Regions from separate parts of the Hahella chejuensis KCTC 2396 genome, predicted to be linked through region 1. Evidence: predicted binding sites of a transcription regulator. Region 1 holds the regulator's gene; each other region holds the start of a gene.
What was found. The regulator sigma-54, encoded in region 1, starts transcription at its own class of promoters, with help from an activator protein. The targets are predictions, from matches to a motif close to TGGCACNNNNNTTGCTNT.
Positions count from the first base shown of each region.

Region 1 (7,714 bases):
GATGAGTATAAAAGATTGAAGTTTCCTGAATGTTGGATTCAGGCCGGTTTAATTGTTAAGCCGCAGTGGCTTTTTATTATTAGAACCTTATTGCGCCAGCTCTTTGTGGCGCACTTGGACATTATCATACTTTTTCTTGAAATGCTCTCCCAGGCGCTCGCAGATATAGACAGAGCGGTGTTGCCCGCCAGTACAGCCGATGCTGATGGTCATATAGGTGCGGTTGCTGTTCTGGAAGTGCGGAATCCAGGTCTCAAGAAAACTGATGATATGTTGCAGCATCTGTTCCGGTTCCGGATGCTGCTTCAGGAATTCAATGATTTCCTGATCGGTGCCTTTGTAGCCGCGCAGCGCGGTATCCCAGTAAGGATTGGGGAGGCAGCGCACGTCAAACACCATGTCGGAATCTGACGGTACCCCATGCTTGAAGCCGAACGACTGAAAGAGTAGGGCCAGCTCTTGGGTTTTATGTCCGATAACCCTGATCTTAACCTGATCTCGTAACTGGTAGATGGAAAGATCGCTGGTGTCTATATAGAGGTTCGCCAATGTGGCGATCGGCTCCAATAGCTGCTTCTCTTTGGCGATGGCTTCTTTCAGCGATGTGCTTTTGCTGCTCAGCGGGTGCTTGCGACGCGTTGCATGAAAACGTTTGATCAAGGTGGCGTCGTTAGCGTCAAGATAGATGATTTCCACATCAATATTATGCGCTTGCAGAGCGGCGTAAATAGACGGGAAATCAGATAAATCCCTATAAAGATTACGCGCGTCTATGCTGACGGCGAGTTGCTGGTTTTGGGTTTTTCCCTGGTCCAGCACCTCTTGGGTGAGAGGCGAGAGGAGACCGATAGGCAGGTTATCGATGCAGTAATAGCCCATATCCTCCAGGACATGGAGCGCCGTACTTTTTCCAGAGCCTGAACGACCGCTTACGATAATCAGCTTCATGTCTTCCTCTTTCCATCGAAGCTGGACTATTTCTCCAGCACCCTCCTGAACAGGGTTTCGTCGTTGTCACAGTCGCGTAGATGTTCGCAGAAGCGACGGTCATTGAACTTCTGGGCCAATTGGCTCAGCAGGTCTAAATGTTCGCTGGTAGCCTCCTGAGGCACAATCAGAACGAACAGAAGGTCGACGGGTTCGTTGTCTATGGCGTCAAAAGGGATTTTGTCCTTGAGCGTAATCAGAGCCCCTATAATGCGATCGCAGTTTTCCAGACGGCAATGGGGGATCGCAATACCCTGGCCGATACCGGTGCTGCCGAGTCTCTCACGGCATACCAGGTTGGTAAAAATGGCGTTCTCGTCCAAAAACGGAAAATGTTGCGCAATCAGATTGGCGATATATTCGAGAACGCGTTTCTTACTCGAGCCCGACACCCCACAGCGTGTGAGGGCGGGCGAGATAATAGACTCAATAGTTAGTGTGGTTTGGGCCATGTTCTGTTATCTGGCGGATGCGCCGTGCATCCGATCAACGTGCTTCTCTTTGTGTTTGAGGATCTGGCGGTCTAATTTGTCCACCAGCGCGTCAATGGACGCGTACATATCTTCGTGTTCAGCATTGGCATGCAGGTCAGCGCCGCTAATGTGCATGGTTGCTTCCGCAATCTGACGCTGTTTTTGAATGGAGAGCGTAACTTGGACATTACTGATACTGTCGAAGTGTCGTTCAAGTTTGTCGAACTTGTTGTTAACGTAGTCTTTCAGTGCTTCAGTTAACTCGACTTGATGTCCGGTGATGTTCATTTGCATACTTTGCTCCTAATGCCAATATACGGTGCATTATGAATTTTGCACTTCCATGAAAAATACTAGCACATCCATTTTGTGACTATTTGATTTAAGTCTTATGCCTGTATTCCTCCTTTTAAATTAATCGCTTACGTTCATTGGAAGGCGGAATGGAAAGCGCCTCCCGATACTTTGCGATCGTGCGACGGGCGACATTGATGCCCTGGTCGCCGAGCAGCGCAGCAATCTTGCTGTCGCTCAAAGGTTTCTTCGGTGATTCCGCCGCGACTAACTTCTTGATAATAGCTCTAATAGCGGTCGAAGAACACTCGCCACCCGTGTCTGTGCTGACATGGCTGGAGAAAAAGTACTTCAGCTCAAATACGCCGCGAGGAGTGTGCATATATTTCTGGGTGGTCACCCGGGAAATGGTTGATTCATGCATTTCCACTGCTTCCGCAATATCGTGCAGCACCAGCGGCTTCATCGCCTCTTCGCCGTACTCAAGGAATCCTTGCTGATGTTCGACGATTTGTGACGCAACTTTCAACAGAGTTTCATTACGGCTTTGCAAGCTTTTGATAAACCAGCGCGCTTCCTGTAACTGATCGCGTAAGTAAGTGTTGTCGGAGCTATTGTCCGCACGTCTCACCAAGCCCGCATAGCCTGGATTGATGCGGATCTTAGGGGCGATTTCCGGGTTCAGCTCCACCAGCCAGCGGCCATTGTTTTTTTTGACGATAACATCAGGAACCACATATTCGGTATTACTTTCCTGAATGCCTTCTCCCGGTCTTGGGTTCAGGCTTTGAATCAGCTTGAGCACTTCCCGCAGGTCGTCTTCCTTCAGGCGACTGCGGCGCATCAACTGGGCATAGTCGCGATTGCCAAGCAAGTTGATGTAATGGCTGACCACGAGTTTGGCCTGTCCTAACCAGGGCGTATCTTTGGGTAGCTGATTCAGCTGGCTCAGCAGGCAGTCCTGCAGGTTACAAGTAGCGACCCCGGCAGGATCAAACTGCTGAACGCGCTTTAACACTGCGCGTACTTCGTCCAACTCAATTTCTTCTTCGCCCTCAGTCTGCAGCCCACTGTGAATTTCATCGGGAGTGAGGGAAAGATAGCCGTCGGGATTGACCGCATCGATTATCGCAACGGCGATCATGCGGTCAATGTCGGACATGGGGGTAAGATTGAGTTGCCAGAGAAGGTGATCTTGCAGGGTTTCGCCTTTGCTGTTGCGGGACTCGAAATCGTATTCGTCATCCTCGCCGCCGCTGTAGCTGCTTGACCCGCTTTGAAAGACATCGTCCCAGGCGGTGTCGACGGGCAAGTCGTTCGGTATGGAGTCGGACCAGTTATCCTCCTCGGCGAACCCGCCTTCGTCCATGCCGGACTCTTGAGCTCGCTCTTTGCTGGAGTTATTGGCGAGCATGTCGCTGATCGTATCGTTCTGAACGTGGTTGGGGGACTCTTCCTCTTCAGACACTTCCAGCATGGGATTGGACTCAAGCGCTTGTTGAATCTCTTGCTGTAAATCCAGTGTTGAAAGCTGCAAAAGTTTTATTGCTTGTTGCAGTTGCGGGGTCATAGTGAGCTGTTGACCCAGCTTTAACTGCAATGAAGTTTTCATAACCATCTGATGCTTACCACCGATTCAGGCACAGATCTTGTGAGTTTGTCATAGTTATTGAGCGCTTTAATCCTAAGCTCTTGAGCCTTGGGGTCCATCTTGAATGGAAGCCGCCGGTTAAACTAAAGTTTGAACTGGTCACCCAGATAGACCTCTCTAACCTTTGGGTTGGCAAGGATATCACTAGGGGCGCCGCTTGCGATAATAAATCCTTCACTGACAATATAGGCGCGTTCACAAATATCCAAGGTCTCGCGCACATTATGGTCTGTAATTAAGACGCCGATGCCGCGCTTTTTAAGATGTTCGATAATCTGCTTGATGTCGTTGACGGAAATAGGGTCCACCCCGGCAAAAGGCTCGTCCAGTAGTACAAACTTTGGCTCCGTGGCGAGCGCGCGAGCGATTTCCACGCGGCGGCGTTCACCCCCGGAGAGGCTCATGCCAAGGCTTTTACGAATGTGGGTTATGTGAAATTCATGGAGCAACTCCTCCATTTTTTGCTTGCGTTCCTTGCGGTTCAGATCCGCCCTGGTCTCAAGAATGGCGTAAATGTTGTCTTCCACAGACAGCTTTCTAAATACGGACGCTTCCTGAGGTAGATAGCCAATGCCCTTGCGCGCTCTCCCGTGCATGGGCAGGCTGGTGATTTCGGCATCGTCAATAAATACGCTGCCTTTGTCGCTGGGGATCAGTCCCACCACCATGTAGAAGCAGGTGGTTTTGCCTGCGCCGTTAGGTCCGAGGAGGCCAACGATTTCGCCGCTGCGAATTTCAACGGAGACATCTTTTACTACAGGCCGTTTTTTGTAAGCCTTGGCCAGGTTTCTGGCGGCGAGAGTGCTCATTGTTTATTAGATTTGGGCGGATGATAGATGATTTCAACCTGCTCGGTTTGATTGCCCGATGAGGCTCCCTTCGCTGTGACTAAGCGTTTGTCTGTGAAATAAATAATTTCTTCGCCTTCTACTGAACTATTGTCCTGGAGAATGCGCGCATGGTTACGCATAACGACTTTACTCTGGCTGCGATCATAGTCCATGCTTTCTGCGTAAGCGTGGGTTTCAGTTTGTTTTTCTGCGTCAAATTGCACCAAGTGAGCGGGCTTACCCGTAGCTTGGAAGCGGCTGATGCCCTTGTCGTCAGTGTATAAAACAACTTTGTCCGCTTCGATGCTGGATTTGCCCTGGGTAATGACGACATTGCCGATATAGGTGTCGATGCCCTTTTGACCATCTCTTTCCCAGCGCCCGGCTTTAATACGCACTGGTTCGTCGCTCCCGTTAAGAAGGTCTAAAGCGTGGCTTAATGGAGTGAAAACCAGGGCCACCAACAGCGCCGCTGTGAATAGTTTACTTGGGTTGTGCATAAACGCCGGTTACCTGAGAAAGTAATACAATAAGCTTTTTATCAATGTCCGCCTCCATTCCGACAGCGGTTAACTGATTGATATTTGAAGTTATCTTAACGGGTTGATCGGTGCTGATAAAGCGTGACTTGTTGTTATAGTCGAGTGCTTGCGTTTGCATGAGGATCGGCGCCCCGTCGTCGGAAGCGCCATTTACTTCCACGTCTCCGCGCAGCTTCAGGGTGTCCTGCTTAATGAGCAGTTCGCCTTCCAAAGACTCTACATGCCAACTTTTCTCTCCTTGCTGGAAGATTTCCAGGTTGGGGCGCGTCAATACGCCGGTGTCCGTATCGGGATAGTGTTTCGCCAATTGGCTTTGTAAGCGACTGGTGAGTACGCCTTCTTTGTTGTAAGTCGTATAAACCGCGTTAATGACAAAGGCGTCAGGTTCGTCTTTCAGGAGTTGCTCTTCCTCGAAGAACGGTACGTTTGCTTCGTCTTGATAGGCGGCCAGATAAATAACCAGAATTGCCGCCAAAGCCGCGTATAGCCACTTGCTATATTGTCTGAGCAGTTCTGTCATGAAGTTATAGATAGGCTTCCAGAGAGGTGTGGAGCAATCCTTTGGCCGCCAGAATCATGTCGCACACCTCTCTGACTGCGCCTTTGCCGCCCTGGGCGGAAGTGCAATAAGCGGCGTGTTGACGGACAAACCAGTGGCCATTGGGGACGGTGGCGCCAAATCCGCAGCTGCGAATAGCGGCAAGGTCGGGTAAATCGTCGCCGATATAGGCGCACTCATCAAGCTCTAAACCAAGCTTGCCACGAATCTCATTAAGTCCGACAAGCTTGTCCTCGCGGCCTTGCAGTAACTCTAATATGCCCAGATCGCCAGCTCTTTTGGCGACCATGGCGGACTTGCGGCCGGTGATGATCGCCACAGTTACTCCAGCTTTTTGCAGTAGCTTGACGCCGAGTCCGTCGAGTATGGAGAAAGGCTTGAGTTGTTCGCCGGATTCGCCGAAGTAAAGAGTCCCATCCGTCAGGACGCCGTCTACATCCAGCGCCAGGAGCTTAATGGGCTTTAAAGCTTGAATCTGTTGTTCAGTCAGAGACGGCGACATTAAATAACTCCTGCACGCAGCATGTCCTGGGTATTGAATGCTCCAATGACTTTCTTGTCGGCGTCGACGACAGGCAGAGCGTTGATTTTTTTCTCCTGCATTAAGCCAAGCGCCTCCGCGGCGAGCATGTCTTTGGTAACGGACTTGCAGTGGGTCGTCATGACAACATCGATGGCGCAGCTTCGAATATCGATGTTTTTGTCTAGAGTGCGGCGTAAATCGCCATCAGTAAACACGCCAAGAAGTTTGTCGTCTTCGTCGACGATACACGTCATGCCAAGGCCTTTCTGTGACATTTGTAAGAGCGACTCACTCAAGGATGCGCCACTTCTGACGACAGGGACTGCATCTCCAGAGTGCATTATGTCGGATATTTTCAGCAATAGCCTGCGACCCAGAGCGCCGCCGGGATGAGAGAATGCGAAGTCTTCCGCTGTAAAACCGCGCGCTTCCAGTAGCGCAATTGCCAGCGCGTCTCCCAACACCAGGCAAACTGTGGTGCTGGATGTAGGGGCGAGCCCAAGCGGGCATGCCTCTGTGGCGACGCTCGCGTCAATATTGGCTTCTGCAATCTGGGAAAGAGTAGAGTCCGGCTTGCCGGTCATGCTGACTAATGGGACTCCCATTCTTTTCAAAAGTGGAAGTATAGTGACAATTTCCGCAGTGTTGCCTGAGTTGGAAATCGCCAATACGACATCGTTGGGAGTCACCATGCCGAGGTCGCCGTGGCTCGCTTCACCAGGGTGGAGGAAAAACGAGGGTGTGCCCGTGGAAGCCAGCGTAGCGGCGATTTTATTGCCTATATGCCCTGACTTGCCCATTCCTGTGACCACCACGCGCCCTTTGCAGTTCAGCATAAGGTCGCAAGCCTTAATAAAAGCGTCGTCTATCCGGCTGCTTAGCGCTTGGACCGCCTGAACTTCCATTTCTATGGTGCGTCTTGCGGCCTTTATGTACTCATGGTCGTGATGGCTCATTAATCTGGCGTTCCTGATGACTTTAACAGTGGCGGATATCCCGTCGCGGTAATGTTTCTTCGCCGCCGTGCTTAAACAATCTTGCGAAGAAATGGCGTTTGGCGAGGCTTGCGTATTATACGACGCTCGAGGGTTGCTGCAACTTGCCGGGAAAGATGTGGGCAGTTAAAACATCTTCTGATATATTCCGCAGCTGTTTAGGCTATTTTTGGCAGCAACGTCTAAGCCGCCGTAAGGTTATGTTTTTAGGATACTTAATGCTTCCAGGAAGGGGGCGTTTACGCAGGCTGGGCGATTAAGGTGATTTTAGATGACGCAAAACCCCTCCAATTACGTGGAAGTCAGGGGGCTTACCTTCGCCAGAGGCGACAGGCTTATCTTCGATAATGTAGACATCGATATACCCAAAGGCAAGGTCACCACGATTATGGGGCCCAGCGGTACGGGTAAGACCACTCTACTCAAATTAATCGGCGGCCAACTGAAACCCGACAAAGGCGACATTTGGGTGAATGGCTTTAATGTGCCGAAGCTGAAGCGCAAAGAGTTATATGAGTTGCGCGAACGTATGGGGATGCTGTTTCAATCCGGCGCCCTCTTTTCGGATCTCACTGTCTTTGAGAACGTCGCATTCCCCTTGCGGATTCATACACAACTTCCAGAAGCGATGATCAGGGATCTGGTATTAATGAAGCTGCACGCAGTGGGACTGCGTGGCGCGCGTGATTTGACGCCAAACGAATTGTCAGGAGGTATGGCTCGCCGCGTGGCTTTGGCGCGCGCTATTTCGATGGACCCGGAAATGGTGATGTATGATGAGCCGTTCACTGGCCAGGACCCAATTGCTATGGGGGTTATTGTCCAGTTGATCCGCTTGCTCAATGATGCTTTGGGGCTGA
Region 1 is NC_007645.1:5,455,081-5,462,794, reverse strand. It holds gene rapZ (RNase adapter RapZ) at 88-948, opposite strand; gene ptsN (PTS IIA-like nitrogen regulatory protein PtsN) at 975-1,439, opposite strand; gene hpf (ribosome hibernation-promoting factor, HPF/YfiA family) at 1,446-1,754, opposite strand; gene HCH_RS23895 (RNA polymerase factor sigma-54) at 1,870-3,366, opposite strand; gene lptB (LPS export ABC transporter ATP-binding protein) at 3,489-4,214, opposite strand; gene lptA (lipopolysaccharide transport periplasmic protein LptA) at 4,211-4,735, opposite strand; gene lptC (LPS export ABC transporter periplasmic protein LptC) at 4,719-5,297, opposite strand; gene HCH_RS23875 (KdsC family phosphatase) at 5,302-5,838, opposite strand; gene HCH_RS23870 (KpsF/GutQ family sugar-phosphate isomerase) at 5,838-6,815, opposite strand; gene HCH_RS23865 (ATP-binding cassette domain-containing protein) at 7,126-7,714, shown strand, end outside.

Region 2 (7,714 bases), 1.5 Mb from region 1:
TGGGCGCGCTTCCTGCCGCATTTGGTGTCGGAGTTCGTCTCCGGAAAAATGAATAAATCTCTCAGCCACCGTATGGTGGAATTGCCGGACGACGGAGCGCAGATTCCCTTGGGTAAATCCCAGATTCGCGCCGTACCTGCGCACTTTTTACACTCAGTGGGTAACTTTCACTTCTACGATCCGGTCAGCAAAATTTTGTTCTCCGGCGACGTCGGCGCCGCCATGACCCCAGGCTGGGATCATGAACCCGTGCAGGATATGGCCAAGCATATCCCGTTGATGGAAGGCTTCCATAAGCGCTACATGGCTTCCAACAAAGCCTGTCAGGCGTGGGTGAATCAGGTGCGCAAGCTGGATGTGGAAATGATGCTGCCGCAGCACGGCAAACCGTTCTTCGGCAAGGACAAAATCGGCCAGTTCCTGTCCTGGTTCGAAGACCTGAAGTGTGGGGTCGACCTGATGTAGGCGACCCCGCGTCGGCCTGCTATTTCAGCCAGGAAAAAGACCGCGCCAGAAACTCGGAGCCATGGCCGATAACACATTCGCCATGGGCGATGATGATGTTGTCCGGTCGCCACGCCTGCATTTTGCGCAGCGCGGCCCTGGCTTTGGACCTGCCGAATATAAAAGTGAGACGCCAGTCTATCGGCGTCTTGCCGTGAGGCGCGACAATTCCGGTCAGCAAGGCGACCCAGCGTCGCCAACCATGAAAGTGGTCCATCCGAAAGTTTTCGATCAAATCTCCGAGAATCAGTGTGCGGCTGCTGCGGTGAAAGAAAACCGCTTCTTTCATGGCGAAACTGCCGCGAAACAAAGTCTGATCCACGTCCTTTTCCCACCCCGGCTCCGGGTTCTCACCCAGTAAGCCGTCAAAGGAAATATCCTTACGTTTTTCCTGCAAGCCAGGAGTGCCGTAACAGGCCGCGTCAGGAAAGCGCTCCATCCACTGGGGCAAAAACAAATGATGAAGTTTATTCGGCGTCACCAGATATTTGACTGGCCCCAACTCCGCCACTTCCCGCGCCAGTGCGTCATCATAACGAGTGGGTGAGTGAACGAGGATATCGCCGTTGGACAAGCGCACCACTGTCATACGGGTGGTATACGCCAATCCAAAGTAGGGAACCGCTTCGCCGTTGTAGATCCAGAGATTTTCCGCTATTGCAATGAGACTCATGCCTTCCTCCTTGTATGAGCGTTCACATACTGACGTCAGCATATCCTATGCCACTTCCTGGCCAAGACGTCAAAATATTCTAAAAGCATAGCCCGCCCAACTACTTCATTTGAAGAGCGAGCCATACTTAAAGCTGCTTGAGCCTAGTTACGCCGCTTTACGGAAACGTCTCGCGCCAGCGAATCCAGCCAGGCTGATGGTCATTAGAACCAGGGTGTAGGGTTCGGGCGCTCTAATGACTTTTATACTAAAAGTTTCCATCCCTTCAACCACCCGGCTTTTCGAGATCCACTCCAGATAGGGACCGATATCCGGCAGCTCAAAATGGCTGAACATACCGCTGATGTTACTCGCGCTAAATAGTGAAAACTCGTCATTCACTTCAGGTTTGAAAGTTTCCCAGAGGTCGATTTTAAGAATACCATCCAGTCTCGCTTCATCTTCAACATTGACCATAAAGTCGCCAATTGAGCCCCAATCCCCCAACGTCAACTGCAAGGTGGCGCTCTCCTCCTGCCAATACTCCCCTTTGATGGTCAGAGTCCCGCCGTTTTCTCCTGTAGCGACAACGCCGCCGTCATTGTTCCATACAATAGTAGAGTATTCTCCAGGAACGTCTCCCGCTCTGATCACTCCAGAGCCTTGGACCTTGCCGCCTTCCGTTTGCATAATATTCACGTCGACATCGCTGTCTTCCATCACCAGTACGCCACCAGATCTGACAATTAACTCTCTGCTTGAGAGACTTGCTCCGTTTTTAACCGTTGTCGTTCCATCAATGAAGAAATAACTTCCTTCATCAAACTTAGAACCTGCTTCGATGGTTAAACTCTTACCAATTTTGATATAGCTACCCGTCATGGTTGCGCCATTTTGAATTATCAGGTCTTCACCAAAATAAGCTGTATCCCACATGTCCATTGAAGAGTTCTTTCCATCTATCACTACCTTTCCATAGTAGCTACCGAATTCCGCAGAGACCCTGGCGCCGTTAGTTATACTAATAGTCCCTTCTTCCGTCAGATTCATATAATGTGCGCTCAGGCTTGAGTTATCCCCATCCATAAGCACTTTTCCATTAAGTTCCGCTTCCTCTGCAGTCAACCAAGAACCACTATTAATTTCGAGCACCCCGTTTCTTAACTGCACATCTTCGTTTAGGGACATGGTGGACTGATCGTTGAACGCTAACCTGCCGTCCACATGAGTAGAGTATCCGGTAATATGCGTCTTATTTTTCAGCTCTAGCGACCCTTCGCCTCCTCCGCTATCCGTGTCTGAAAAGCCAACATAATATTTCATCCCTAAAAAGGCGCTTCTTCCTGTTTCCATGCCATCAAGAACAAGGCTGCCTTTAGTACCGCTCTCACTTCCTATCAGTATTTTTATTTCTTCGTCCGTGTCGTCTCTATACCGATTGAGTTCACCATTCCTCAGTGTTAAATGTCCGCCTGAATGGCTGTTTACAGAAATACCATCTTGCATTTCCAGGTTATGACCATCGAGGTCAATAACAACCTCGTCGCTCTTCACTGAAACGCCCTGAACATTTACGTCCTCAGACAGTGACGCGGTATAAGCGCTGTCTGCACCCGTATTGAACGAAGCTGAGTCCGATGCGCCGGGAGCCGTCCCTCCCACCCAATTTGCGTCATTATTAAAATCACCGCCGCTTGTATTGTTCCAGTCAATGACTGTTGCCTGTGCAACAGACGCGCAGCTTACAAACACGAATGAAGTTAAAATTCCCAGACCTTGAGTCGTCTTCACTGTTACACCCCTTGTGTATTAGTTCATTTATATGGCGCAGACTCGTTAGCAAGGTGCGGACCAGAATATTTTTATATTTAAAATCAACAATATATAACTTATAAAATATTCAACAAGACAAATATGTAAAATATTTTGACTATATAAATCAACATCTTACAAGCATACTTAACTATTAAGAATACTTGTACTATCAATATATATGTGACAGCAAATCTCATTTTTATAAAGAAGACTTACCATATACAAGAAAAGACAACTAGGTGAGAATTTGTTTTATAAATAAACAAATAAAGTTCAGATACGTATAGATTAAGGCAGATTAAAAGAAGGGAACGTAAAAGCCCGCACTTTGCAATTTAACAAAGTACGGGCGGAATATCTCAATAAACAGGACTGGGCTTACGCCGCTTTACGGAAACGTCTCGCGCCAGCGAATCCCGCCAAACCGATAGTCATCAGCACGATGGTATAAGGCTCTGGCACGCCTTTGACGACCTTCAGGCTAAACGTTTCCAAGCCCGCCACCATGTCGCTTCCCCAGTCCCAGCCCAAGCCAGGAGACAGTTTCGGCAACACAAAGTCGCTGAACATACCATTGATGTTGTCTGCTTTGATCAGGGTGAACACGTCATTCAGCTGGGGTTTAAACGTATCCCAAAGATCAATCTTCAGAATGCCGTCCAGATCAGCGTCACCGTTGATATTCAGCTTGTAGTCGCCAATCGCATCCCAGTCGCCCAAGGTAAGCTCCAGCGTGCTGCCATGCTCCTGCGTATAGTTTCCATCAATATTCAAAGAAGAACCGTTTGCTCCCGTCGCGATAGTCCCTTCATATGTATTTTGGACATCACCGGTTATGTCGCCATTCCCTTGTATTTTACCGCCTTCCGTCATCACTCTTTGCGCGGCGACCTTACCTTCATCCAACAGCAATACGCCTCCTGGTATTGCTGAGATAGCATCTGCGGATTTAAGAAGGCCTCCATTGGTGACAGTCGCGTTTCCGCTTATGGACATCAAATATGTGGTGTTTTCATACTCAGAACCCACTCCATCAATAATCAACTTACCGACGACACTGGTGTTACTGCCATCTCCTGTAGCTCCATCTTGATAGGTCAAAGCGCCACTTATATGACCGATTTCAGAAAAGAATAAACTAGAACCTTCGCCACTCACCAGAGCGTCACCACTGATATCGCCAAAGGAAACACCAACGCTCCCCCCCTCAGAAATGTCAAGTGAAGCGCTATTCTCTAGTGTGAAGTCATTCATCGCAGAAAAACTCGATCCTCCAGTGACCGACATTTCACTGCCCGCTCCAATAAAGGCATCCTGGCCCGAAACTCTCGAATCATTCCTGATCTGCAAAGCGCCCTTCCCAACGGTACCCATAAAGTGGCCGATCTGATATTGCACTCTATGGGTACCGTTGCGGCCGAAGTTAACATTGTCGAATACAAGCGTTCCGTAAGTATCAGCCTGGCTACCAACTGAGATAGAGACACGCTCACCTTCATAACCTTGCTCTTTATTAAAAGCGCCATCCCGCATTACGAGCTTCCCGGCTTTAGCTCCGCCTACCGTTATACCTCTAGCTGTATCCAGGTTATGTCCACTCAAATTGATCACGACGTCGTCATTTATTACTGACACATCATTGACACTGGCGTCCTGCGATAAGGATGCGCTATACGAACCGGCAACATCCGTATTGAATGATGCTGTATCTGCAGCGCCTGGCGCCGAGCCTCCCGCCCAGTTTGCTCCATTGTTAAAGTCACCGCCGCTTACATTGCTCCAGTCAATCACCGCCGCCTGGGAGACGGAAGCACAGCTTACAAATACTAATGAAGTTAAAATTCCTAGACCTTGAGTAGTCTTCATTGTTACACCCCTTGTGTAATAGTTCGTTTTTAGGCGGAGCCGTTTCAGCAAAGTACGAGCCAGAATTATTTTTTATATTAAATTCATGCACTTAAAATGGTTTCCGTAAAATTCGTCACGTTTCATGTAAAATATTTTGACTATATAAATCAATAACTTACAAGAATTCTTCCTTGTTCAGAAAACTTGTATTTTGCATCCATGTACAGCGCTCACACTGAGACCATGAAACGTTGAGGTTATGAATTGTAGGGTCAGAAACGACGATTAATATCGACAGGAGTTAACGGGCGAGGTGTGCAGTAAATGGTCACAGACTGTCAGGAGTAGGAAGGTAAGTCCCGTACTTTGCGATATCACAAAGTACGGGCGGAATATCTCAATAAACAGGACTGGGATTACGCCGCTTTACGAAAACGTCTCGCGCCAGCGAATCCAGCCAGGCCAATAGTCATCAGCACGATGGTGTAAGGCTCTGGCACGCCTTTGACGACCTTCAGGCTAAACGTTTCCAAGCCCGCCACCATGTCGCTTCCCCAATCCCAACCTAAGCCAGGAGACAGTTTCGGCAACACAAAGTCGCTGAACATACCATTGATGTTGTCTGCTTTGATCAGCGTGAACACGTCATTCAGCTGGGGTTTAAACGTATCCCAAAGATCAATCTTCAGAATGCCGTCCAGATCAGCGTCACCGTTGATATTTAGCTTGTAGTCGCCAATCGCATCCCAGTCGCCCAAGGTCAGCTCCAAAGTGCCGCTATGCCCCTGCGTATAGTTTCCATCAATATTCAAAGAAGAACCGTTTGCTCCCGTCGCGACGGTTCCTTTATCCGTGTTCTTAACATTACCGGTAATATCTCCAGCGCCCTGAATACGGCCAGCGAATTCAGTCATTAAAGACGAGGCTTCAATTTGAGCGTTGTCTAAATTCATAACGCCAGTAACCGTAATCAGATCACTGGCCACAAGGCTCCCGCCATTACTGACGACAACATTACCGCCCAAATCCATAGAACCTATAGCCCTAATTTCAGTTCCAGCGCCATCTACAGTAAAACGCCCTCCCGTAGAGATACGGCCGCCCGAACCCGTGGCGCCATTTTGAAAGGTGGTCTCTCCACTAAAATCTCCGAACTCGCCTACACTGAGATCTGAGCCTCTTCCATCCACCAGCGTTTTTCCGGATATATAGGCGCCGGAAGATCCTAGCCCAGCGCCGCCTGTAATCTCCAGAACGCCATCAAGGTCCAACTCGCCAGCCAGGCCCATACTAGAGCCTTCCGAAAGGATCAATTTGCCCCCGATATAAGCAGACTGCCCGGTGACGCCTGACTTATTCTTCAGCTCTAAAACCCCTTCTCTGGTCCCACCCGATGCAGGGGGATAACCCACGTAAAGCTGCATCCTTGAGCCCATTCCTCTCCCGCCGAAATCAACGCCATCCAAAACAAGTCGGCTTTCGGAGGCTGAGGCGCTATCCACCAAGATTTCCACCAGGTCTCCGTATTCATCACCGTTCTGATTAAAGGAGCCATTCCTCAGCGTTAACGTAGCGCCTTTGTCGCCGCTGACAGATATTCCTGTCAGCGTTTCCAAATTCTGGCCATTCAAATCGATCACGACGTGGTCATTTTTTACTGACACATTATCGACATCAGTGTCCTGCGATAGGGATGCAGTATACGAACCGGCAACATCCGTATTGAATGATGCTGTATCTGCAGCGCCCGGCGCCGAGCCTCCCGCCCAGTTTGCTCCATTGTTAAAATCACCGCCGCTTACATTGTTCCAGTCAATCACCGCTGCCTGGGAGACAGAAGCACAGCTTACAAATACTAATGAAGTTAAAATTCCTAGACCTTGAGTAGTCTTCATTGTTACACCCCTTGTGTAATAGTTCGTTTTTAGGCGCAACCTTTTTAGCAAGGTATGAGCCATAATTGTTTTTTTATTTAAAATTCATATAGTTAAAATAATTTCCATAAAGTTCGTCACGTTTCGTGTAAAATATTTTGACTATATAAATCAATAACTTACAAGAATTCTTTCTTGTTCAGAAAACTTGTATTTTGCTCATATGCACAGCGCCCCACACTGTCTGAGTCTTGCTTGTCGCATTAGAAACAATCCGAGGCGCTTCACGCTGAGCCATGAAACATTAAAGTTTTGAATTGTAGGGTCAGAAACGACGGTAAATATCGATTGAAGTTAGCGGGCGGGAGGTGCAAAGAATGGTCACAGACAAGTAGGGAGGTAAATCCCGTACTTTACGTTCCAGCAAAGTACGGGCAAAACATATCAATAAACAGAACTGGGCTTACGCCGCTTTACGAAAACGTCTCGCGCCAGCGAATCCAGCCAGGCCAATAGTCATCAATACAATGGTGTAGGGCTCAGGCACGTTTTTCACAACTTTCAGACTGAAAGTCTCCAAGCCTGCAACCATCACGCTACCCCAGTCCCAGGCTAAACCAGAAGCCAAACTCGGTAATACGAAGTCACTGAACATACCATTGATGTTTTCCGCTTTGATCAGCGTGAATACGTCATTCAGCTCAGGCTTGAAGGTGTCCCAAAGATCGATCTTTAGAATGCCGTCCAGATTAGCGTCGCCAGAAATATTCAGCTCATAGTCGCCAATCGCATCCCAACCACCCAGAGTCAACGCCAGGGTGCTTGAGCTGTCTTGCGAATAGTCGCCAGTAATAGTTAACGCATCGCCATTCTCTCCCGTCGCCACCGTGCCACGGTTAGTATTGCTGACGTTGCCCTTTACTTCACCGGAGCCTTCAATCTTACCGCCTTCTGTTAACACAGCTCCTGCGCTTACTTTTCCGTCATGCAAGGACAACACACCGCCCGGAAGCGCAGAAAT
Region 2 is NC_007645.1:6,996,762-7,004,475, forward strand. It holds gene HCH_RS31075 (MBL fold metallo-hydrolase) at 1-465, shown strand, start outside; gene HCH_RS31080 (DUF4336 domain-containing protein) at 485-1,177, opposite strand; gene HCH_RS31085 (PEP-CTERM sorting domain-containing protein) at 1,325-2,947, opposite strand; gene HCH_RS31090 (PEP-CTERM sorting domain-containing protein) at 3,350-4,837, opposite strand; gene HCH_RS31095 (PEP-CTERM sorting domain-containing protein) at 5,236-6,714, opposite strand; gene HCH_RS31100 (PEP-CTERM sorting domain-containing protein) at 7,157-7,714, opposite strand, start outside.
Region 2: HCH_RS31090 (PEP-CTERM sorting domain-containing protein) is a predicted target of sigma-54. The motif match lies at 4,882-4,899, and genes of this name have one in related genera.

Region 3 (7,714 bases), 1.1 Mb from region 1:
GGATTGGAGCCGCCACCAACCAAAGCGACCGCAGAAGCGGTATGGTGCGGGGCCCGAAAGCGTCGCTGCCGCCACTGCGTCATATCCAGACTGACTCCCGCCACGGAATTGACCGCCGCCGTTTCCAGCGCTTCCATTTCCGTCAACTCGGGCAAGATGCCCACCAAACGCAACGCCAGCATGGTCTTACCCGTTCCCGGTGGGCCGAACATCAGCATGTTGTGATTGCCCGCAGCGGCGATCTCCAGCGCTCGCTTGGCTTGAAACTGCCCCTTGATGTCAGCCATATCGGGCGCTTTACGCCCGGAGGCGGCGCACTTCTGTTGGCGTATCGGCGTCATGCGCTCATGTCCCAGCAGAAAGGCCACTAACTGCCCCAAAGTGGCCGGCGCAAATACGTCCAGCGCAGACACCAGGCTGGCCTCCTGGGAATTTTGCGGCGGCAGTATAATTTTGGCGCCAGACTGGGCGCAGCGAAGCGCGGCGGGCAACATTCCCGTTACCGGCCGCAATTCTCCAGAGAGCGCCAGTTCGCCATAGAACTCATATCCTGCAATCGCCTCATCAGGCAATTGCCCTGAAGCCGCCAGCACGCCGACGGCGATAGCGAGATCATAACGACCTCCCTCTTTAGGAAGATCTGCGGGGGCGAGATTGATCGTGATGCGGCGGGCGGGAAATTCAAAGCCGCTGTTGAGTAATGCGCTCCTGACCCGATCTTTGCTTTCTTTGACTGCGGCTTCAGGAAGTCCAACGATAGACAGGGCCGGCAAGCCGTTCGACAGATGGGCTTCGACTTTTACCAGCGGGGCTTCCACGCCAAGTTTGGCGCGCGTGTTGACGATTGCGAGTGACATACTCCCTCCTTGGATAAATTCAGCCTCGTTCCTGAGGCGCTAATGTGTGTAGATATTAAAGCGAGACCGGCGATTTGATTCTCATCGCCGGTTAATAAAAAGTCCGTTAGGCTTGATCGCCTTGCTCACTCTTGGCTTGCAAAGCCGCCTCCAGTTCAACCACGCGTTTTTCCAGGCTGTCCAGTTTCTCGCGGGTGCGGCGCAACACTTCCAATTGAACATCGAACTCTTCCCGGGTCACCAGATCCAGTTTAGAGATGATGCTGGATAAAGCCGCCTTGGCTTGCTGCTGCACATCTTCATGCGCCGATTTAGCGACATCCGGCAGAAACTGCCCGAAATGCTGGTTAAACGCGTTAAGTAAATCTACTGGTGATACCGACATGGAAAGTCCTCCGTTTTTCGGAGCGGCGATTGTACCACGGCGATCCTGGTTTGTTTATGCAATCCTCACCGTTTCCCGCCATTGGCTATAGAACCGAAGTGAAAGTGACAACAAATCCTGTTTATAACGTTGCCTGCCTTCTTTTTTGCACAAAATTTGTGCATTTTTATAAATGCGCACCAGCCACGGGCGCCAATTAACCTCAAACAGGGGCGTGCTGCGCTATAATTGTGCCCTGGTTTTTCCACAAGGTAAGAAATATTCATCTAGTTAACTGTTTTAAATAAATTTTTTATCATTGGCACAGCAGATGCTACATCACGCACAAATTCCGCACATATTTTTGTGCGTGGTTGAGCTTGCTGATTGTGCGATTTCTATAACAGGCGGGTAGATACAAAGGAGAAAAAAATGAAACTGGTAACTGCCATTATCAAGCCATTCAAGCTGGATGATGTGCGTGAAGCACTCTCCGAGATTGGCGTTCAGGGCGTGACCGTAACCGAAGTAAAAGGGTTCGGTCGTCAAAAGGGCCACACCGAGCTGTACCGTGGCGCAGAGTATGTCGTCGACTTTCTCCCCAAGGTGAAAATCGAAGTCGCTATCGGCGATGACTTGCTCGATCAAGTCGTAGAAGCCATCACCAAAGCCGCAAACACCGGCAAGATCGGCGACGGCAAAATTTTTGTGGTGGATCTGCAACAAGCCATCCGCATAAGGACCGGGGAGACTGGTACAGACGCGATTTAATCAAAACTAACAACAACTGGTAACTGACAAGCGTAGTGCGGAGGGCTTTTCATGGAAAACAATGTTTTTCACTTACAATATGCATTAGATACCTTCTATTTCCTTGTGATGGGCGCATTGGTCATGTGGATGGCCGCCGGTTTCGCCATGTTGGAATCCGGCTTGGTTCGCGCCAAGAACACCACTGAAATTCTTACCAAAAACGTCGCGCTCTACGCCATTGCCTGCATCATGTACCTGATCTGCGGCTATGAAATCATGTATGGCAGCGGCGGATATTTCCTGACCGGCATCATGCCCGGCGAGACCTATGTCGACGATACCTTGAATGCTTTCGCTGAACGCGATGGTGGGTTCTCAGGCACCGCCATCTACTCTGGCGCATCCGACTTTTTCTTCCAGGTTGTGTTTGTCGCAACCGCCATGTCTATCGTATCCGGCGCTGTCGCAGAGCGCATGAAACTATGGGCGTTCCTGGCTTTCGCTGTAGTGATGACAGCATTCATCTATCCGATGGAAGGCTCCTGGACTTGGGGAACTCAACCAGTATTCGGACTATATAGTCTTGATGAAATGGGCTTCAAAGACTTCGCGGGCTCCGGCATCGTCCACTTGGCTGGCGCTGCGGCGGCTCTGGCTGGCGTATTGCTGCTTGGCCCACGTAAAGGCAAATACGGCCCTAACGGACAAGTTAACGCTATCCCGGGCGCCAACCTGCCTTTAGCGACACTGGGCACTTTCATTCTGTGGATGGGTTGGTTCGGTTTCAACGGCGGCTCAGTATTGAAACTGGGCGATATCGGCAACGCCAACTCCGTGGCAATTGTTTTCCTGAACACTAACGCCGCAGCGGCCACCGGCGCGATAGCCGCTCTGATCACCGCTCGCCTGTTGTTTGGCAAAGCAGATCTGACCATGCTTCTGAATGGCGCACTGGCCGGTCTGGTGGCAATCACCGCCAATCCTGACGCGCCGTCCCCCGTGGCCTCCTCTCTGATTGGCATAGTGGCTGGCGTGCTGGTCGTATTCTCCATCGTGACCCTGGATAAACTGAAAATCGACGACCCTGTTGGCGCAATCTCCGTACACGGCGCTTGTGGTCTGCTGGGTCTGCTGGTAGTGCCTTTCACTACTGACGTCAGCTTCCTGGCTCAGTTGGCTGGCGCGTTTACCATCTTCGGGTGGGTGTTCACAACCAGCCTGGTGGTGTGGGGTCTGATCAAAGTGATCATGGGCATCCGCGTCAGCGAAGAAGAAGAGTATGAAGGCGTGGATCTGGCGGAATGCGGGATGGAAGCCTATCCTGAGTTCACCCGCGACTGATCTCCAAAACGACCTCCAAGAGGGCTGCCATTCGGCGGCCCTTTTTCGTGTGGGCAGATGCCGGTGGTATTAGAAGTCTGCGCCCCCGGCCATAACGACGGGGCGTACATATTTTCCCCTAGTTACGCTGCCAGATAGCGTGATTAAAATGCGCGCAATTCTATAGGGTTAATAAGATGTTAGCATCCATCATCGGCACACTGGCGGCGTTGTTCACCACTTTGGCGTTCTTGCCCCAGGTCAGACAAACGTTGAAAACGAAAAACACGTCCGGCATCTCTCTGGGCATGTACAGCATTTTTACGTTGGGCGTATTTCTGTGGCTGCTTTATGGAATCATGATGGTGGCGTGGCCAATCATTATCGCCAATACCCTGACATTGGCCTTGGCGTCCACAGTGCTTGCGCTGAAGCTGAAACATGGCTAACCGCCGTGCGTCTATCTACGGAAGAATTTCGATAGGCGTGCCATCCGGCACCAAAGACCAGATCTCATCCATCGCCTGATTGTTAACGGCGATACATCCATCCGTCCAATCAAACTCGTAAAGCCAGATGCTGTCGCGGTCATGATTAAAGCCATTGGGCCAACCATGGATCATGATCATTCCGCCAGGCTCACGTCCTTGACTCTTTGCATACTCAATGTCCTGGTCATTGGGGTAAGAAACGTGGATGGATTTATGAAAGGCGCTGTTTGGATTACGCCAGTCAAGAGAATAAGTGCCTTCAGGAGTGCGCTCGTCGCCCTCAAACTGCTTATGGCCAAGCGGCTTGTCGCCCAAGGCAATCGGATACACCCGAAACGGCTTCCCTTCTTTCAATAGAATCAAAAGTCTGGACGCCTTCTTAACCTGCACTTTATCCACCAGGGGAGCCATGTATGCGGACTCAGACAACGCCAACGATGTCTGCGCCTGCTCCGCTCCGGCGCTGCACGCAAAAAGAACACCCGTCAGAAATAAAAAACCTTTCCGCATGAGACCCTTTAGAAATCGAATGGATGACGCTTACTTAAAAGCATAGCAAACATAGAAATACTACACAGATTCGAACTGTGACCAACGCCTTCTATTTGTATCTCAGCCATGCATATGATGCGTTTTTTACAACACAATCAAAAAGATGCCAACTGTGTTTGATGAAAATACCAGAAAACAGGCACAAAAAAGCCCGCGCCGAGCGCAGGCTTTTTATGTTTTCGCAGTATCTGGAATCAGCCTTTGTATTTGCTGAAAGCCAGACAGGCGTTAGTTCCACCGAAACCGAAGCTGTTGCTCAGAACGGTATTCAGTTCCGCATCTGTAGGTTCTGTGACAATCGGGAAGCCCGCCGCTCTCTCATCCAGCGCTTCAATGTGACGTGAAGGCGCAATGAAACCGCCTTCCATCATCAATAAGCAATAAATGGCTTCGTGAACGCCGGCGACGCCCAAAGAATGGCCGGACAGCGATTTAGTGGAGCTGATGCGCGGCAGATTGTCGCCAAAGGCTTCTTTCACTGCTTTCAGCTCAATGATATCGCCGACTGGCGTACTGGTGCCGTGAGTGTTGACGTAGTCAACTGGCGTGTTTACGGTAGACAGCGCCTGATGGATACAGCGCACAGCGCCTTCTCCAGATGGAGCCACCATGTCATCGCCGTCGGAAGTGGCGCCGTAGCCCACCAACTCAGCGTAGATCGGCGCGCCGCGACGCAGCGCGTGCTCCAGCTCTTCTACGACGACCACAGCTCCGCCGCCAGCGATGACAAAACCATCACGGGTGGAGCAGTATGGACGTGAAGCGCGGGAAGGATCGTCGTTGTACTTGCTGGACAAGGCACCCATAGCGTCGAACAGAACCGCCAGGCTCCAATGCTCTTCTTCGCCACCGCCAGCGAATACAACGTCTTGTTTACCCAACTGAATTTGTTCCCAAGCATGACCGATACAATGAGCGGCGGTCGCGCAAGCGGAAGTGATGGAGTAGTTGACGCCGCGAATTTTGAATGCGGTGGACAAACAGGCGTTTACAGAGCTGTTCATGGTGCGGGGTACGCGATAAGGCCCCACGCGCTTGACGCCTTTCTCACGCAGAATATCGACGGACTCGACGACGTTGCTGGTGGAGGCTCCGCCAGACCCCATCACGATGCCGGTGCGAGTGCTGCTCAACAGCTCGTCGTCTATTTTAGCGTCCGTGATGGCCTGATTCATGGCGATATAGGCGTACGCAGCCGCGTCGCCCATGAAGCGCAGATGTTTGCGGTCGATGTGTTCAGCGAAATCGATCTGGACGCTACCACTGACCTGGCTTCTTAAGCCCGCTTCTTTATAGCTTTCGTTAAACCGAATGCCTGAGCGGCCAGCTTTCAGTGACTCGGCCACCTCCTCTTTGGAGTTGCCCAAGCAGGATACGATTCCCATTCCGGTTATGACGGCGCGTTTCATTCAGAAACCTCTTACATTTGCAAAGGATAACTTATTTGATTTCCGCGCCGCTCATAGCGGCCGGGTCAAACAAGCCCACTCGTAAATCCTTGGCAGTATAAATGGCTTTACCGTCGACATACACGGTTCCATCAGCCAAGGCCATAATTAACTTACGAGCGATTACTCTTTTGATATCGAGAACATACTCGACTGATTTTGCGGACGGCAGCACCTGGCCGGTAAATTTAACCTCGCCGACCCCCAGCGCCCGGCCCAGTCCCTTGTGACCTTTCCACGCAAGGAAAAAGCCTACCAGCTGCCACATGGCGTCCAATCCGAGACAACCCGGCATGACCGGATCGCCCACGAAATGACACTTAAAAAACCACAGATCCGGATTGATATCCAACTGCGCACGCACGATCCCGTGACCGTATGCTCCGCCTTCTGCGGAGATTTGAGACACCCGGTCGACCATCAACATCTGATCTACGGGAAGTTTCGCAGCGCCCTCGCCAAATAACCGTCCCTGTCCGCAGGCTTGAAGTTCTTCTTTCGTATATGAAGCTTTCACTCCATGGTTTTCTGCTATTGCGTGCACGCAGTTAACTCCGATTTCTATTCACGTCCAATAGCCTGCCAACCATATACCGGCTGTATTGCCGTTTCTTGACAGGAGTTATGGTTTGCATGTTAGTGCGCCCGAAAAAAGTACGTCTATTGGACAAAGGTAGGTTCGCACCCTGTTCGGAAGGCCGGATTCCCTTATGGCATCTGGCCTTAAGCATTAAAATACAGATGTATAGAAATAAACGTTCGGACTAATCTAAGTCAAGTTCATTCTTCATAAATTCAGGCAGGGCCAGGGCTGCTTTATGCACTTCCGCATTGTAGTAGCGGGTGACGAAAGGACGCTCCGCCGCATCTTCTTCTCGGAAAAACTCCAGCTTCTTACCCTTGCCCGCCATGGTGCAGCTCCACCAGCCGGTAGGATATACAGGCTGTGGGAACGGCAGCGTTCTGACGCCGTCAAAACCAGCCTGACGCATATCGTCATGCACTTTCTTGATGATGCTGGAAGTGTGCAGCAAAGGGGATTCCGTCTGCTGCACGATCATGCCGCCTTCGCGCAGCGCCATGAAACAGTTGCGGTAGAAGTCGACGGCGAACAGACCTTCAGCAGGTCCAACCGGGTCGGTGGAGTCAACAATAATCAGGTCGATGGATTCCAATGGCGCGTCAGCGATCCATTTGATGCCATCGCCGAAGAAGAAGTTGGCGCGCGGGTCATTGTTGGCGGTGCACAGGTCAGGGAAATACTTCTCTGCAACGCGAGTGACGCGCTCATCGATTTCCACCTGCCAGGCTTCCTCTACGCCAGGGTGTTTGAGCACTTCTTTCAATGTGCCGCAATCGCCGCCGCCAACAATCACGACTTTCTTCGGCGCGTGATGAGTAAACAGCGCGGGGTGGGTCATCATTTCGTGGTAGAGGAAATTGTCACGGTCAGTCAACATGACGCAACCGTCCAACACCATCAGATTACCGAAGGTTTCCGTCTCAAAGATTTCAATCTTTTGATACTGGCTCTGCTCTTCGTGCAGTTTACTTTTTACTTTGAGGGAAAACCCGGTGCCCTGGTCCTGAAAGATTTCGGTAAACCACCCGGGGATCTGCTCGCTCATTATGTTCTCCCAATGATTCGGTTAATTATTTGTCGGCGCGATGCGCCTGCGGCTAAAGCAGCATATTGTAGGCGCAAGGCGTGAAGATCACAGCATTATTTTAGGAGTCGCCTGCACTGCTCCGCTCCCATAAAACACAGAAAGATATAAAGCCCATAACTTATTAACGCTAGGGATTCCGCTTGCTTTAAAATGGCGCCCCTTGACGATAACCTTAACATTTTATCCGGGGGCATATTGCCGAGGAGACGCATTGATGGAAGATTGGACCCGCGATCACGCACTGTCCACCTACAACATC
Region 3 is NC_007645.1:6,536,362-6,544,075, forward strand. It holds partial or broken gene HCH_RS28880 (YifB family Mg chelatase-like AAA ATPase) at 1-857, opposite strand, end outside; gene HCH_RS28885 (accessory factor UbiK family protein) at 964-1,242, opposite strand; gene glnK (P-II family nitrogen regulator) at 1,654-1,992, shown strand; gene HCH_RS28895 (ammonium transporter) at 2,044-3,315, shown strand; gene HCH_RS28900 (SemiSWEET transporter) at 3,492-3,743, shown strand; gene HCH_RS28905 (L,D-transpeptidase family protein) at 3,759-4,295, opposite strand; gene fabB (beta-ketoacyl-ACP synthase I) at 4,532-5,746, opposite strand; gene fabA (bifunctional 3-hydroxydecanoyl-ACP dehydratase/trans-2-decenoyl-ACP isomerase) at 5,778-6,329, opposite strand; gene speE (polyamine aminopropyltransferase) at 6,550-7,413, opposite strand; gene speA (biosynthetic arginine decarboxylase) at 7,670-7,714, shown strand, end outside.
Region 3: glnK (P-II family nitrogen regulator) is a predicted target of sigma-54. The motif match lies at 1,542-1,559, and genes of this name have one in related genera.